Regions from separate parts of the Litchfieldia luteola genome, predicted to be linked through region 1. Evidence: a T-box and tRNA genes for the amino acid it is inferred to sense, from the RefSeq annotation. Region 1 holds a T-box; the other holds one or more tRNA genes.
What was found. The T-box of region 1 lies ahead of asnS (asparagine--tRNA ligase). A T-box ahead of a tRNA ligase gene usually reads a tRNA of that ligase, here a tRNA-Asn.

Region 1 (7,850 bases):
GAACCAAAAAAAGAACTACTTTTTGATTATGTAGGTAGAGAGTTCAAATACAACTTTGTGGTGGATCCAATCATTAACCTTAATGCTCCAATTGCTGGTTTTCTATTTCCTTGTTTTAAAGACAATGCAGCAGATATAAATCATGTACTTTATTCTTCCGGAAAAGTACATGAGCCTGATCATCGATTTATTGAGGAAGTGTTAAATGGCGAAGAAACAATGACTGCACAAGACGATAAAGTAGTCTTTGAAGAAATTATTAAAGACGTTACAGGTGACCAATTAAGTACATCTACTCTTTCCAATGTGTATGAAGAGATCAATCGCATGATCGTTGAAAATGAAGAGGATGAACAACCAAAATTAGACACAAAAGATGTAGAGCGTGTCTTAAAGATGAGTGGTATTGAAGATATAAATATAGAAAAGGTTGAAACTGCCTTCCAGAAGATAATTGATGATGATAAATACGAGATAAAAGCAAGTAACATCTTACCAAAATACAATTCAAAGTCGATAAAAATTAATACAAAGATCGCTAATATCTCGATTAGCCCTCAGGATTTACGCTATGTAAAACAAATTCAGTTCAATGGCAAACTCTATCTAATGCTAGAGGTCGAAGAGGATACGATTATTGAAGGATTTACAATGATTCCAGAAGCGCTTGTTGACGATAAAAAAGGATGAAGATATCTTCTTCACCCTTAGCTTCAAAGGTCTTTCTCTCATTACCTATGAGGAAAGACCTTTTTGAATGTGATTTAAAATTCTGCGCTTCCAGTTGTACGTGGGAACGGAATAACGTCACGAATATTTTTCATTCCTGTTATGAACATCAATAGACGTTCAAATCCAATTCCATAACCGGAATGTTTTGTTCCACCAAATCTTCTTAACTCTAGGTACCACCAGTAATCTTCTACTGACATTCCCAATTCTGTTATTCTCTCGGCAAGAACATCTTCTCTTTCCTCACGCTGACTTCCACCAATTAGTTCTCCAATTCCAGGCACTAATAAATCTGTAGCTGCTACCGTTTTGCCATCATCATTTGCTCTCATATAGAAAGCTTTGATCTCTTTAGGGTAGTCAGTAACGTATACTGGGCGTTTGTAGATCTGCTCACATAGGTAACGCTCATGTTCAGTTTGTAAATCAATACCCCATTCAACTGGGTAATCAAACTTCTCCCCAGAATTTTTCAATAACTCAACTGCCTCCGTATAAGTAACTCTGCCGAAGTCTGCTGAAACAACTTGTTCCATTCTTTCAAGTAATGTTTTATCAATAAAGGAATTGAAAAACTCCATTTCTTCTTTTGCTTCTTCAAGTACATAACCGATGACATACTTGACCATTTCTTCACCTAACTCCATAATATCAGCTAGTTCAGCAAATGCTACCTCTGGTTCAACCATCCAAAATTCAGCTGCATGACGTGCTGTGTTAGAGTTTTCCGCTCTAAACGTTGGTCCAAACGTATAAACGTTGCGGAAAGCCAGAGCAAATGCCTCTGCGTTTAGTTGTCCACTAACTGTTAAGTTGGTTTCTTTACCGAAGAAATCTTGGTTTAAATCAACTTTTCCTTCATCTGTCTTAGGTAGGTTATCAAAGTCAAGAGAGGTAACTCTAAACATTTCACCTGCACCCTCTGTATCACTTCCAGTAATAATTGGTGTATGTACGTGTACGAACCCTTTATCTTGGAAGAATTTATGTAGGGCATACGATGCTAATGATCTTACTCTAAAAACGGCTGCAAACGTATTTGCTCTTGGACGCAAATGAGCAATTGTTCTTAAATATTCTAACGTATGCCTCTTCTTTTGAAGTGGAAAGTCAGACGTTGATTGGCCTTCAATGATGATTTTTTCTGCCTTAATCTCAAAAGGTTGTTTCATTTCAGGTGTTAAAATAAATTGACCTTCGATCGTAACTGATGAACTAATTGATAATCTTGTTACATCCTTAAAATTTTCAAGCTCATCCTCAAAAACAACTTGTACACTCTTGAAAAAGGTACCATCGTTAATTTCCATGAACCCAATTGATTTAGAATCACGAAGTGTTCGAATCCAACCGGAAATCTGTACCTTTTGATCGATAAATTTTTCCTGGTTTCTAAAAAGTTCTTTAATTTCTGCTTTGATCATAACTAACCCTTACCTCCAATTAAGTAATTTATTTATGCAATAAAAAAAGCCTTCCAACCCCTATAAAAGGGACGAAAGACAGGATTCCGCGGTACCACCCAAATTGCCATAAAAATGGCCAACTTTAAGCAACTAATTGCTCTGCCTTTTAACGTAGGGCAACGTCTAAGCCTACTAGGCAACCCGTTCGGTTAGAACTCAAAGGTGTTCTTCATTTATGCTTCCCTCGCTAGGCTCTCACTATCCCTAACTCGCTATGGATTTCAGCAAAAATTACTTTCCTTTTCATCGTTTTTAGCATATACATTTTAATATAATATAAATTATCATAAATTGCTTTCACATAGCAACTTTATTTTTAACTTTCTAGATACTAATTCTATCTATACTACATAATTGCGAAGCTTTCCAATCTTCTCTACTTCAACTACTACACTATCTCCAGATTTCATTGGACAACTCCCTGAAGGTGAACCAGTAGCAAGAACATCTCCTGGCTCAAGTGTCATCACCTGGGAAATCCAACTGATAAGAAAAGGAATTGAAAGTGACATCTCATTCGTATTTCCATCTTGGACTACTTCACCGTTTAGAGTTGTAACGATTCTTAGGTTGGTTGGATCTATACCAGTCACTATATGAGGGCCTAATGGACCAAACGTATCAAAGCCTTTGCCTCTTGTAAACTGGGGATCAGATTTAGTTAGGTCTCTTGCCGTAACATCATTAAAAATGGTACAACCAAAAACATAATCTAATGCCTCTTCTTCTTTTATATTTTTACCCCTTTTTCCAATAATAAGCGCTACTTCTCCTTCCAGTTCTACCTGATTTGTTAAATTAGTAGGAGGAAGTACGATTTCACCTTGATCTGGGATGAGCGAAGAAGCTGGCTTTAAAAACAGAAACGGTTCAGCAAGGTTAGCTGTGCCACCAGTTTCTTTTGCGTGTCCTGCATATGTCCAACCAAAATTAACAATCTTTGAGGGAGATACTGGCTCTAAAATCTTCACTTCACTGTATTTAACCTTTACACCATCATAGTTTAGCTCGTTGTTCAAGATTTCTGTGAAATTGCTAGACAATTGTAGAATTTCTTCACCCTCAACAACTCCATAATATACTTTATCATTAGTTTGATAGCGAACGATTGTTAGTTCTTGTTGTAATGTCTTCATTTGCATATAAACTCCTTTAATCACTTTCTAAATCCTATATAACTTTATACTAAAAAGAACAGCTTTGCCATATAGAAAGCAAAAGCTATCGAAATGATTAATGTAATTAGATGATTCCTTTCATCTACAATTTTTTTCTTAGCAACTTATATTATTAAGAGACACATGTCACTTGTCAATTATCTTAAGACTTTTGTCCTCAATTACTATGTTATACCAAAAGCAAAAAAAGAGGACTCTCAAAAGTTTTTACAACTAATGAAAAGCCTCTTTTTAATTTAAATTATGTTAGCATTTTGTTAGCAAATCACTTTAGAATCCTTATCTATTAAGGGTTCAAGGGGCAGATTACATCATGCCGCCCATTCCACCCATGCCGCCCATGTCAGGCATCATTGCAGAACCTTTTTCTTCTGGAAGATCAGCTACTACTGCTTCAGTTGTTAAGAACATAGCTGAAACAGATGCAGCGTTTTGAAGTGCTGAACGAGTAACTTTAGTTGGGTCAACGATACCCGCTTCGATCATGTTTACCCATTTACCAGTTGCAGCGTTGAAACCAACACCGATTTCTTCATGTTTTAGACGCTCAACAACTACAGATCCTTCAAGACCAGCATTGTGTGCGATTTGACGTACAGGCTCTTCAAGTGCACGTAGAACGATATTGATACCCGTTTGCTCGTCACCTTCAGCAGTGATTGCAGAAACTTTGTTATATACGTTCACTAATGCAGTACCACCACCAGAAACGATACCTTCTTCAACTGCAGCACGAGTAGAGTTTAGAGCATCTTCAATACGAAGTTTGCGCTCTTTTAATTCAGTTTCAGTTGCAGCACCAACTTTAATTACAGCAACACCACCTGCTAATTTAGCAAGACGCTCTTGTAATTTTTCTTTGTCAAATTCAGAAGTAGTTTCTTCTAATTGAACACGAATTTGGTTAACACGAGCTGCGATTTTAGCAGAGTCTCCTGCACCTTCAACGATTGTTGTATTTTCTTTTGTTACTACGATTTTAGATGCGCGACCTAATTGAGTAATGTTAGCAGATTTAAGGTCTAAACCTAAATCTTCAGTAATAACTTCAGCACCAGTTAAAGTAGCGATATCTTCTAGCATTGCTTTACGACGGTCACCAAATCCAGGAGCTTTTACAGCAACTGCATTGAATGTTCCACGAAGTTTGTTCACTACTAGAGTTGCAAGAGCTTCACCTTCAACATCTTCAGCTACTAATAATAGTGGCTTACCTTGTTGAACAACTTGCTCAAGAACTGGTAAGATTTCTTGAATGCTAGCAATCTTCTTGTCAGTGATTAAGATATATGGATTGTCTAAAACAGCTTCCATTTTATCAGAATCAGTTACCATGTATGGAGAAGCATATCCACGGTCAAATTGCATACCTTCTACTACTTCAAGCTCAGTTGAGAATCCTTTAGATTCTTCAATTGTGATAACTCCATCGTTACCAACGCGCTCCATAGCTTCAGCAATTAATTGACCTACTTCTTCGTCAGCAGAAGAAATAGCTGCTACTTGTGCAATAGATTCTTTACCTTCAATTGGTTTAGAAATTGCTTGTAATTCTTGAACAGCAACAGCAGTTGCTTTTTCAATCCCTTTACGGATACCCATTGGGTTAGCACCAGCAGTTACGTTTTTAAGGCCTTCGCGGATCATCGCTTGAGCAAGAACTGTAGCAGTTGTTGTACCGTCACCAGCAATTTCATTTGTTTTACTAGCAACTTCAGCTACTAATTTAGCACCCATGTTTTCGAATGCATCTTCTAACTCGATTTCTTTTGCGATTGTTACTCCGTCATTAGTGATAAGTGGAGAACCATATTTTTTCTCAAGAACCACGTTACGTCCTTTTGGTCCTAATGTTACTTTAACAGCGTTAGCTAACGCATCTACACCACGAAGCATAGAGCGACGAGCGTCTTCACTAAATTTAATTTCTTTAGCCATTTGTATGTACCCTCCTCAAGTTATTGTAAGTATTTTTATTAAGTATGAATTCGATTAGCCAAGAATAGCTAAGATATCACTTTCACGTAAAATTAAGTATTCAGCACCTTCGTATTTTACTTCAGTACCAGCATATTTTGAGAAGATAATGCGATCGTCTACAGAAACCTCAAGAGCCACGCGCTCACCATTTTCTAATACACGACCTGTTCCAACAGCAATAACCTTGCCTTCTTGCGGCTTTTCCTTAGCGGAATCTGGTAACACAATACCACTTGCTGTTTTTTCTTCAGATTGTACAAGTTCAATTACAACACGATCACCTAATGGCTTTAACAAGTGAAACAACCTCCTCAAATAATCTTATAATTTTTAGTTTGGTTTTTTATTAGCACTCACTAACCTTGAGTGCTAACACAATTATTATATTAAATAATCTCTATTTTTTTTGCAAGTATTTAAGCAAAAAAATTTTAATACCCAGCAAAATTTTCCACACCCTTCTAGATTATGTCACACCAACGGAATTCTAAACTAGAAATGTTAAAAATTTATCTATTTTTCCTTTTTCTACTTTATCTACTAAGTCTAAAATCATAATAGTAAGAGAAGCAGAGTATTATATGGTAAAATACTATTGTATTTTTAATTCATAGTAACTAAAAAGGAGACCTTACATTTGGAGAAACGTTATTGGTATGTCATTTTGACTTATATAGTAATGCAACTTTCTGGAATTATTGGAATTCCGATATTATTATACTTTGGGTTCGGTGGAGAAGATTATGATACAGCCTTCACTCTCGCATCTACATACTGGCTAATTATTAGCTTCTTTGCAGCTTTACTAATGATTTTATATATATTACGACAAGATATAAAAGACAGACATTTAGCTGATCAGCGTTCTTCAGGGGCGAGTGCAGTAGGATGGGCTGTTGGTGGGGTATTTTTAGCCATGTTTGCTCAAGGTATCGCTGCTAGTATTGAAATAAACCTTCTTGGTATTGAACCTGGCTCAGAGAACACTCAACAAATTATCCAACTGATAAAGACTACACCTTTACTGATTATCGTTACATCTATTATCGGACCTATTCTTGAGGAGATTATTTTTAGAAAAATTATTTTTGGATCATTTTATCGAAAATTCAATTTCTGGATCTCTGCTTTCCTAAGTTCAGTTATCTTTGCACTTGTTCATATGGAACCAGAGCACTTGTTATTATATTCAGCTATGGGCTTTACCTTTGCATTTCTTTACGTAAAGACAGGGCGTTTGCTTGTACCTATATTCGCTCATGTAGCCATGAATACACTTGTCGTAGTCGTGCAAACTATTTTTGCAGAGGATATTGAAAGGATTATGAAAGAAGCAGAGAAAATGCAATCTTTCATATCTTTCTTATTATAGGTTAACGGAACTTCACTGGAGGACTTACAATGCGTCGAACATCACCCTTTTTCATGGGAATTATGTATACACTAATGGGATTACTATTCACTTATTTAGCCGTAGAAAGTGTTGAAGATACAATCTGGAATTTTGGAACCATTCTACTGATCGCTGTAGCTACTTTTGACTTTGGAGTAGCCATTCGAATGTTTTCCTTAAATAATAAAATCAAACAGCTTAAAAATAAATAAACCTCCCAAATCGGGAGGTTTATTTTTGTTCATTTTGATAGAGCATTTCTGCTTTCTTCGCTTTCCGATATGCACCTTTAGATACAAGAATACTGATTTCATATAGTCCAAACAACGGAAGAGTTACCATCATATGTGACAACAGTTCAGGTGGAGTTATAAACGCTCCAATGACTAAGAGGACAAAGTACGCATACTTTCGTACTTTCACCAAAAACATTGGAGTTACAATTCCAAGCCTTGTTAAAAACATAATAACTACTGGCATTTGGAAAAGTAGCCCAAATGGAAGAGTTAGTTGAAAAAGAAACTGAAAGTACTCATTAATTCCGATCACTTGATTTATGTCTAACCGATCAGCAAGTCTTCCCATAAAGTCAAAAACGAACGGGAAAAGAATAAAGTAAGAAAAGGAAATACCCACTAGAAACAGAAATACAGAAATGGGAATATAACTCAAGGTTACTTTGCGTTCTTTTTCGTAAAGTCCTGGACTAATGAAAGCCCATAATTGATATAAGATAATGGGTGAAGTGATTACAAATGCTATAATAAAAGCAAATTGCATATATATTTTAATTGGGTCCGCAGGGCGAAACGAGTTCATCGTTAATTCCTTAGCTTCGTCCGCATGTTGTAAATATACAATTATCGGTTCTGCTAAGAAAAAGCCACCAACCATAGCCAGGAAAAAGAAAACGACTATATATATCAGTCGTTTTCGAAGCTCACCTATATGGTCATATACGGACATTTCTTTTTCTGTCATAATGAATCATCCTAACCACAACTAAAGCATTTTAAATCAAAAGTTATTTTAGTTCTTCATTTTTCTTTTTGTCCTCGTCTTCATCATCAGCTAAACCTTTTGTTGCGTTCTTAAATTCAC
Region 2 (7,850 bases), on a different contig from region 1:
AGTGATAAAAACAAAGAAAGCCGTGGTCAAGGTATTGCGAACATAGTAACTGGATTTTTCGGCGGAATGGCTGGCTGTGCGATGATCGGTCAGGCGGTTATCAACGTTAAATCGGGTGCAAGAGGAAGACTTTCTTCATTAGTTGCAGGGGTATTCCTGATGTTCTTAATACTAGTACTTGGTGGTCTTGTTGTTCAAATTCCAATGGCAGCGCTTGTTGGAGTTATGATAATGGTTTCCATCGGTACATTTGATTGGTCTTCATTAAAGCAATTAAAGGTAGCACCGATTACCGATTCGATCGTAATGGTTGTTACAGTTGTAACCGTTGTGTACACTCATGATTTATCAAAAGGTGTTTTCGCAGGAATCATCTTAAGTGCAATTTTCTTTGTTGCTAAAATTTCAAAGGTACATGTAACAAGTGTTTTAGCTGAAGGGAATCAAAAGCGTATTTATAAAGTAACAGGTCAAGTATTCTTCGCATCCGTTACTGACTTAGTAAATAGCTTTGATTTAAAGGAAAACATTACACACGTTGAAATTGATTTTTCACAGGCTCATGTTTGGGATGACTCAGCGGTTGCTGCGATTGATAAAGTCGTTATAAAACTTAGAGAAAACAATACAGATGTAAAAATCATTGGGTTAAATGAACCTAGTTCTAACCTTGTAGAACGTTTAGCAGTTCATAGCAAGCCAGGCGCTAAGGTTTCTGGTCATTAAAGAAGAAAGGGTGTACTAGGTTTCTAGTATGCCCTTTTACATAATAGGAGGGATATCAATGTTCACAAAAATATTAGTTGCTTCTGATGGATCTAAACATGCGGTGAAAGCTACAGAAAAAGCAGTATATATAGCTTCTGCTAACCCAAACGCTGTAGTTGAGGTTGTCTATGTAGTGGATGCACAAACATCCAAAGCTGATGTATTACACAGTAAAGACAAGGAAGTAACAAGAAAAGAAAGAATACTAAGTACGGAGCAAGTATTAAAAGATAATAACCTAAATTATAAAGTAACTACGCTTCATGGTGAACCGGGCCCGACAATTGTTGACTATGCAAACTCAAATGAATTCGACGTAGTTGTGATTGGAAGTAGGGGACTTAATACACTTCAGGAAATGGTTTTAGGAAGTGTTAGTCACAAAGTGGCAAAGCGTGTAAACTGTCCTGTTTTAATTGTTAAGTAATTCTTTTGAAAAAAAGTGTATGTTTTTTAAGGGTTTAGTTATACTATTTTAGTGTAACTAAACTATATATTCCGCAGTAGCTCAGTGGTAGAGCTCGTCCGAATATGCTTCTTGAATCATCTTCAGCATACCGATCGAGCTGCTACTTGATTTATCTTCCTGAGATCGGGATGATCGGAGATACTGATTAAAAACTCGGAAACAAAATAACGTTTATTTACCACCATATTCCGCAGTAGCTCAGTGGTAGAGCTATCGGCTGTTAACCGATCGGTCGCAGGTTCGAGTCCTGCCTGCGGAGCCATACATATAATTAAAACCCATAGTTAATATGGGTTTTTTTCTTTATTCTTTCTTTATAAGCGTTATTTCGTCAATCATCCATCTTTCTTCTTGTTCTCTATTTAGTGTGGATTTTGACACGATAAACTGATAGTCACCTTTAATCGCTTCTACTGTCCGGTAGGTAAGAAGGACTTTGTCTTTATCAAGGCTGAATTCCTTTAGGTCAAGTACAACATTTGGTATCCACTCAATTGATTTGCCATACTTCCCAAAGAACAAGTGACAAGGACAATTCCCTTCACGGTCTATTGTAGAATAACCACCACCAATGTTTAGTGAGACTAAATTCGACGCTTCTTTTATTGTATTTGCTACCTTATAAGCCTCTACTATGCCAGTTGCTTCTTTAAAACCTTGATAATCTAACGAAGTTTTTAAACCTTCAACATCTTCTTCTAACTTAGCAACTTCCATTACTAGTTCTTTATTTTCTTTCAATAACTCATTAGAGGTTAGTGAGCTGTTTTCAAGTTCTTTTTCTATAGAAGTAACTTGTTTTACCAACTTTTCATTATCTACTTGCAGTTTATCGGCAGCATCCGAGATACGTAGGTTATCGATAATAGCTAATGTAGAAAATACTACTAAAATGATTAATCCATATGTTTTCAAGTTCTTTTTCAAGTCCATCCCTCCACCCTGAGCAATACAAGCATAAACCTTTATGAGCCCTTATATAGTGATTTTTGAAAAGTGAGGTCACATAAACGGATTTATGAGCCCTCAAAATCGTGATTTATTAGATAATGAGGTCACATAAACAAATTTATGAGCCCTCAAAATCTTGATTCTCAGAAAGTAGGTCACATAAACAAATTTATGAGCCCTCATAATCCTGATTTTCAGATAGTGAGGTCGCATAAACGGATTTATGAACCCTCAAGATACTGATTTTCGAAAAATGAGGTCACATAAACGGATTTATGAACCCTCAAGATACTGATTTTCGAAAAATGAGGTCACATAAACGGATTTATGAGCCCTCAAGATACTGATTTTCGAAAAATGAGGTCACATAAACGGATTTATGATCCCTCAAGATACTGATTTTCGAAAAACGAGGTCACATAAACGGATTTATGAACCCTCAAGATACTGATTTTCGAAAAATGAGGTCACATAAACGGATTTATGAGCCCTCATAATCCTGATTTTCAGATAGTGAGGTCGCATAAACGGATTTATGAACCCTCAAGATACTGATTTTCGAAAAATGAGGTCACATAAACGGATTTATGAGCCCTCATAATCCTGATTTTCAGAAAGTGAGGTCGCATAAACGGATTTATGAACCCTCAAGATACCGATTATCAGAAACCTAGGTCATCTAAACGAATTTATGATCCACTGAAATCGTAATTTTCCATAAGTCAGTCCACAAAACTAGAATTCGAAGCATCTATTTTTTCCGAAAGTGATTATTAATACATATACGGATATCAAGTTAAATTGTTTCAGAATAATCACGAGAACATTAAGTCATTTAAAAATTTAGTCAATTATAGATTAAAAGAGTAATGAGGCAATGCTCACTACTCTTTTTTAGGTAATTCAATTACGATAGTTCAATAAACTTAGTAATAATAAGTGGATTGCGTTTTGTCTTATGATAGATAAAATCGGAAAGTTTCTTTCTAAGGTTGTATTCGCTTATTGAACTGTGTTGTAGTTCATTAGTTACAGATTGTCTAATATCTTTCATAAGTTCCACAGAATCTCGTATGAAAACAAAACCCCTAGAAATTAATTGAGGCTCACCAATGATTTTTCCTTCTTTTCGCAGGATAAAAACAGACAACATTCCGTGTTCGGATAATGCCTTTCGTTCTTGCAGGACGCTTCTACCAATCTCACCAATGCTATTGCCATCAATATACACAGAATTACCAGGCACTTTACTCCCAATAAATCCGGTATGTTCATTAATCTCTAAGACATCACCGTTATCCATTAGGAAGGTGTTTTCTTTTGGGATATCACACTGGATAGCAAGTGATTGATGCATTTTTTGCATTTTAAATTCCCCGTGAATCGGAATAAAGTGTTTTGGTTTCATAAGACGAATCATTAATTTTTGTTCCTCTTGAGCTCCGTGACCTGAAGTGTGAATGTGACTTAATTTGTGACTAATTACTTCTGCACCTGCTCTTGCTAATTTATCGATTACTCGATTAACAGCAACTCCATTGCCAGGAATAGGTGAGGATGAAAAGATGATGGTATCTCCAGGAATAACATGTATGTGTCTATGACGTCCCTCAGAAATCCTGGATAATGCTGCAAATGGCTCACCTTGGCTACCAGTACATAGGATTGTTATTTCATTTGCAGGATAATCCTTTATTTCATTAACTGTAATAAAAGTGCCAGGTGGTGCGATTATGTATCCTAACTCTCTGGCTAATGTGATATTTTTTTCCATGCTTCTTCCTATCAAGCAAACTTTTCGATTGGTTTTAATGGAGGCATTGATTGCCTCTTGTAATCGGTAGATGTTTGATGCAAAAGTTGCAAAGATGACACGTCCGGTTTGTTTTTGGATAATGTCTAGGATGTTCTTACCAATTAATTGTTCAGAAATAGAAAAACCGGGTTTTTCACTATTTGTACTATCTGATAATAGACAAAGCACACCATTCTTTCCTATCTCACCCATTTTAATTAAATCAGGTTCTTGTCCAACAGGAGAGAAATCGAATTTAAAATCACCTGTATGAACAACTTTCCCTAAAGGAGTATCGACTACAATTCCGAATGAATCAGGAATACTATGGGTAGTCGCAAAGAAAGAGATACTTACTTCATTAAAAGTCACAATGGTGTCGTGAGAAATTTCATGTAAAGAAGCCTCTCGTAGCAGATTGTGTTCTTCTAATTTCCCTTTAATCAAACCGACGGCAAGCTTACCTGCATAAATCGGCACATTTATACTTTTTAATAAAAAAGGGATGCCTCCGATATGATCTTCATGACCATGAGTTATGAATAAGCCTTTCACTTTAGAGGCATTCTCAACCAGATAGGTATAGTCTGGAATAATATAGTCTATTCCAAAGAGTTCATTATCAGGGAACCTTATTCCAGAATCAATGATAATAATTTCATTTTTAAATTCTACTATGTACATGTTTTTTCCAACTTCCCCTAGGCCACCTAAGGGAATGATTTTTACTTTTTCTGTGTCTATTTCAGTCATTTTATCCTCCACTTATGCTTTATTATTAATTATGGCTATTTTAAATTCATATGAACTTTTAGTAGAAATTTGAGGTGAAGAGGGGGAAAGGAGGGAAATTTTTTTGGCAAACAGCGATTTCTATAGGTAAGTGCTCTGTTCTCCGTAATATAAATTTAATTACATTATAGATGGGAATAATGAATGCGTCAAAAATATAAACAGATATAAAGTGGATATAAATCAAACGTAAATACAATGAAGAAAACCAAAATTGAAATATTGAACCCCTGAATAGAATTCCAAAAAAATACCACCCTATATTATGAAAGGGAGGTAATAATATGGAACAACAATTAAGAAATATCATGACATCAGATGTTTATACTGTTAAGGATTCACAAACGATTCAAGAAGCAGCGGCTCTAATGAGTGAGCATAATATCGGGGCAATTCCGGTTGTAAATAACACCGGTGAAATGGTTGGGATTGTAACAGACCGTGATATCACGCTTCGTGCTACAGCACAAGGTGAAGCTTCCCAAACTCGAGTTTCTGAAGTAATGACTGCTCAGGAAATTGTTAAAGGGACACCAGATATGGATATCCATCAGGCAGCCCAATTAATGGCAGACCAGCAAATCCGTCGCTTACCTGTTGTTGAAAATGGGCAAATTGTTGGAATGGTTTCATTAGGAGACATAGCGGTAAAAGACCAGTTTGACCAAGATGCTGAACAAGCATTATCAAGTATTTCAACACCGTCAGAACCTCAAAGCTAAGATTACATATCAATAGTTACAAATGGAGTGTAAGAATTTTACACTCCATTTGTATTTAATCAAATTTTTATAACGAAGCCTGCCAGCCACCATCAACATAAACAGTGTGACCGTTCACATAATTTGATGCATCAGATGCTAGATAAATAGCTGTCCCAATCAATTCCTCAGGTTTTCCCCATTTTTGTAAAGGTACTTCACTTTTTACCCATTTATCAAACTCAGGGTCATCTACAAGTTTTTGTGTTAAATCGGTAATAAAATAGCCTGGTCCGATTGCATTTGTTTGGATATTGTAAGGTCCCCACTCGGTTGCCATCGACTTTGTTAACATTTTTAGTCCACCTTTTGCAGCGGAATAATTTCCGATGCTTGGACGGGCCTTCTCAGCATTTAGTGAAGTAATATTAATGATTTTTCCCTTACGACGGGTTTTCATATATTTAAACACACATTGCGAAATATAAAACACAGAGTTCAAGTTCACATCAATAACAGTTTCCCAGTCCTCCATTGTCAATTCTTCAAGTGGCCCACGACGTTGAATTCCGGCATTATTGACTAACACGTCGATTGGCCCAACTTCTGCTTCAATTTTATCAACAGCCTCTGCAACAGCTGTTTTATCACATACGTCGAAGGCATATCCGAAAGTAGTTCCCTCAAGTGATTGAACAACTTGCTGTACTTGTATTGGGTCTCTGCCGTTTAAAATGACCTTTGCTCCTGCTTGTGCAAAACCCTTTGCAAAGCTTAAACCAAGTCCACGGGTTGAACCAGTTATTAGCACCACTTTATCTTTTACACTAAATAAATCCATCATAACTTATGTCCTCCTTACTTATATGTATTTTTAAATGTATCACAGTTTTAGAAGAAAGTTTAAAGTATCCATCCTAAGGGAATAGTAAAAAGCGACTCTACTACTATTTGAAAGGAGAATACATATGTCTAATATAAATTTAGCTATTGTTTATTATAGTTCGACAGGAACAAACTATCAGTTATCACAATGGGCTGCGGAGGGTGCTAAAGAAGCAGGTGCAGAAGTGAAGGTGTTAAAGGTACCAGAATTAGCACCTCAAGAGGCGATTAATTCTAACCCGGCTTGGAAGGCTCATTTAGAGGCTACAAAGGATGTACCAGAGGTAAAGTTAGACGATTTAGAGTGGGCGGACGCAATCATCATAAGTGTTCCGACTAGGTTTGGTAATATGCCAGGGCAAATGAAGCAGTTTTTAGATACAACTGGAGGACTTTGGTTTAATGGAAAACTAATGAACAAAGTAGTTAGCTCAATGTCTTCAGCACAAAATCCACATGGTGGGCAGGAAGCAACAATTTTAGCTCTTAATAATACGTTCTATCACTGGGGTGCTATTATTGCAGGTCCTGGATACACTGACCCTGTTATGTTCGCTGCAGGAGGAAATCCTTACGGAACCAGTGTGACAGTGAATCAAGATGGAAAAATAGTTGAGGATGCAAAAGCAGCAGTTAAACATCAAGCAAAGCGTACAGTTACAATTGCTGAATGGGTAAAAAAAGGTCAACAATAATAAGACAAAAAATAGTTAAATAAACGTTTGATGAGTTGCCTTGCGCCTAGTAACACCAAGGGGTTCAAAAATTCAAATAAACGTTTGTTTGGAAATGGAGAACATCATTTTTGATGGTGTTCTCTGTTTTATTTTTAAGTTAACTTACTAGAAAGACTCCCTTTCAACAGGGAGTCCAATTCGCTTTATTAAAGGGTTAACCTTTTTTTATTTTCTCAATTAAATACTGAACTCCATACAATAAATAAGCTTTATAATGAATATAAATAAAGAATTGGAAGTAGTTTAACCGATCTAACTTGATTATTTTTATTCTTTTTAGAAGAGGCATAAAGATAAAGGCAAAGGCTCCATTAGCCAACACATTATAAAACACATACTTTTTAAAGTTTCCATACGAATATTTAAGTAACCACATAGACATAGGTATGTATGGGCCAACGTCAAAAGGAAGCTCATCACGTATAAATGATTTAGGCTTATCGTAAAACTTCCAATACTTCCGCTTACGCCCGTATATATGACTGATAATTTCGTAAATGCTGATAACAAAACTTGATCCGAAATAACGTTTTATATAACGCTTGCCAATGAATAATGTTGATAACCAGGGAATCAATATTAAAAATAAATTAAAAAAATTGTGCCTTTTTCTTTTTGAATAAAACATATTTAACTTCACCTCAACACAGAATTATTCCATTCCATGTTAAAATATCCAAAATGCACATTTCTATCCATTATTAAGACTTTCTGAATAAATTGTGTTACTATTATAAAAATTGTCTTTAGTT

Region 2: it encodes a tRNA-Asn, which carries the amino acid that the T-box ahead of asnS (asparagine--tRNA ligase) is inferred to sense. The anticodon was not compared.

The regions. Positions count from the first base shown of each region.
Region 1 covers NZ_JAGGKM010000014.1:8,210-16,059, reverse strand. The annotation lists gene J2Z26_RS21655 (DUF4317 domain-containing protein) at 1-690, shown strand, start outside; gene asnS (asparagine--tRNA ligase) at 765-2,156, opposite strand; T-box leader at 2,221-2,454, opposite strand; gene J2Z26_RS21645 (fumarylacetoacetate hydrolase family protein) at 2,540-3,334, opposite strand; gene groL (chaperonin GroEL) at 3,683-5,314, opposite strand; gene groES (co-chaperone GroES) at 5,369-5,653, opposite strand; gene J2Z26_RS21630 (CPBP family intramembrane glutamic endopeptidase) at 5,994-6,728, shown strand; gene J2Z26_RS21625 (YdiK family protein) at 6,758-6,961, shown strand; gene tatC (twin-arginine translocase subunit TatC) at 6,981-7,730, opposite strand; gene J2Z26_RS21615 (twin-arginine translocase TatA/TatE family subunit) at 7,774-7,850, opposite strand, start outside.
Region 2 covers NZ_JAGGKM010000001.1:171,228-179,077, forward strand. The annotation lists gene J2Z26_RS00930 (SulP family inorganic anion transporter) at 1-726, shown strand, start outside; gene J2Z26_RS00935 (universal stress protein) at 785-1,195, shown strand; tRNA gene J2Z26_RS00940 (tRNA-Asn) at 1,425-1,499, shown strand; gene J2Z26_RS00945 (hypothetical protein) at 1,541-2,164, opposite strand; gene J2Z26_RS00950 (ribonuclease J) at 3,096-4,736, opposite strand; gene J2Z26_RS00955 (CBS domain-containing protein) at 5,060-5,497, shown strand; gene J2Z26_RS00960 (glucose 1-dehydrogenase) at 5,565-6,320, opposite strand; gene wrbA (NAD(P)H:quinone oxidoreductase) at 6,445-7,056, shown strand; gene J2Z26_RS00970 (hypothetical protein) at 7,253-7,726, opposite strand.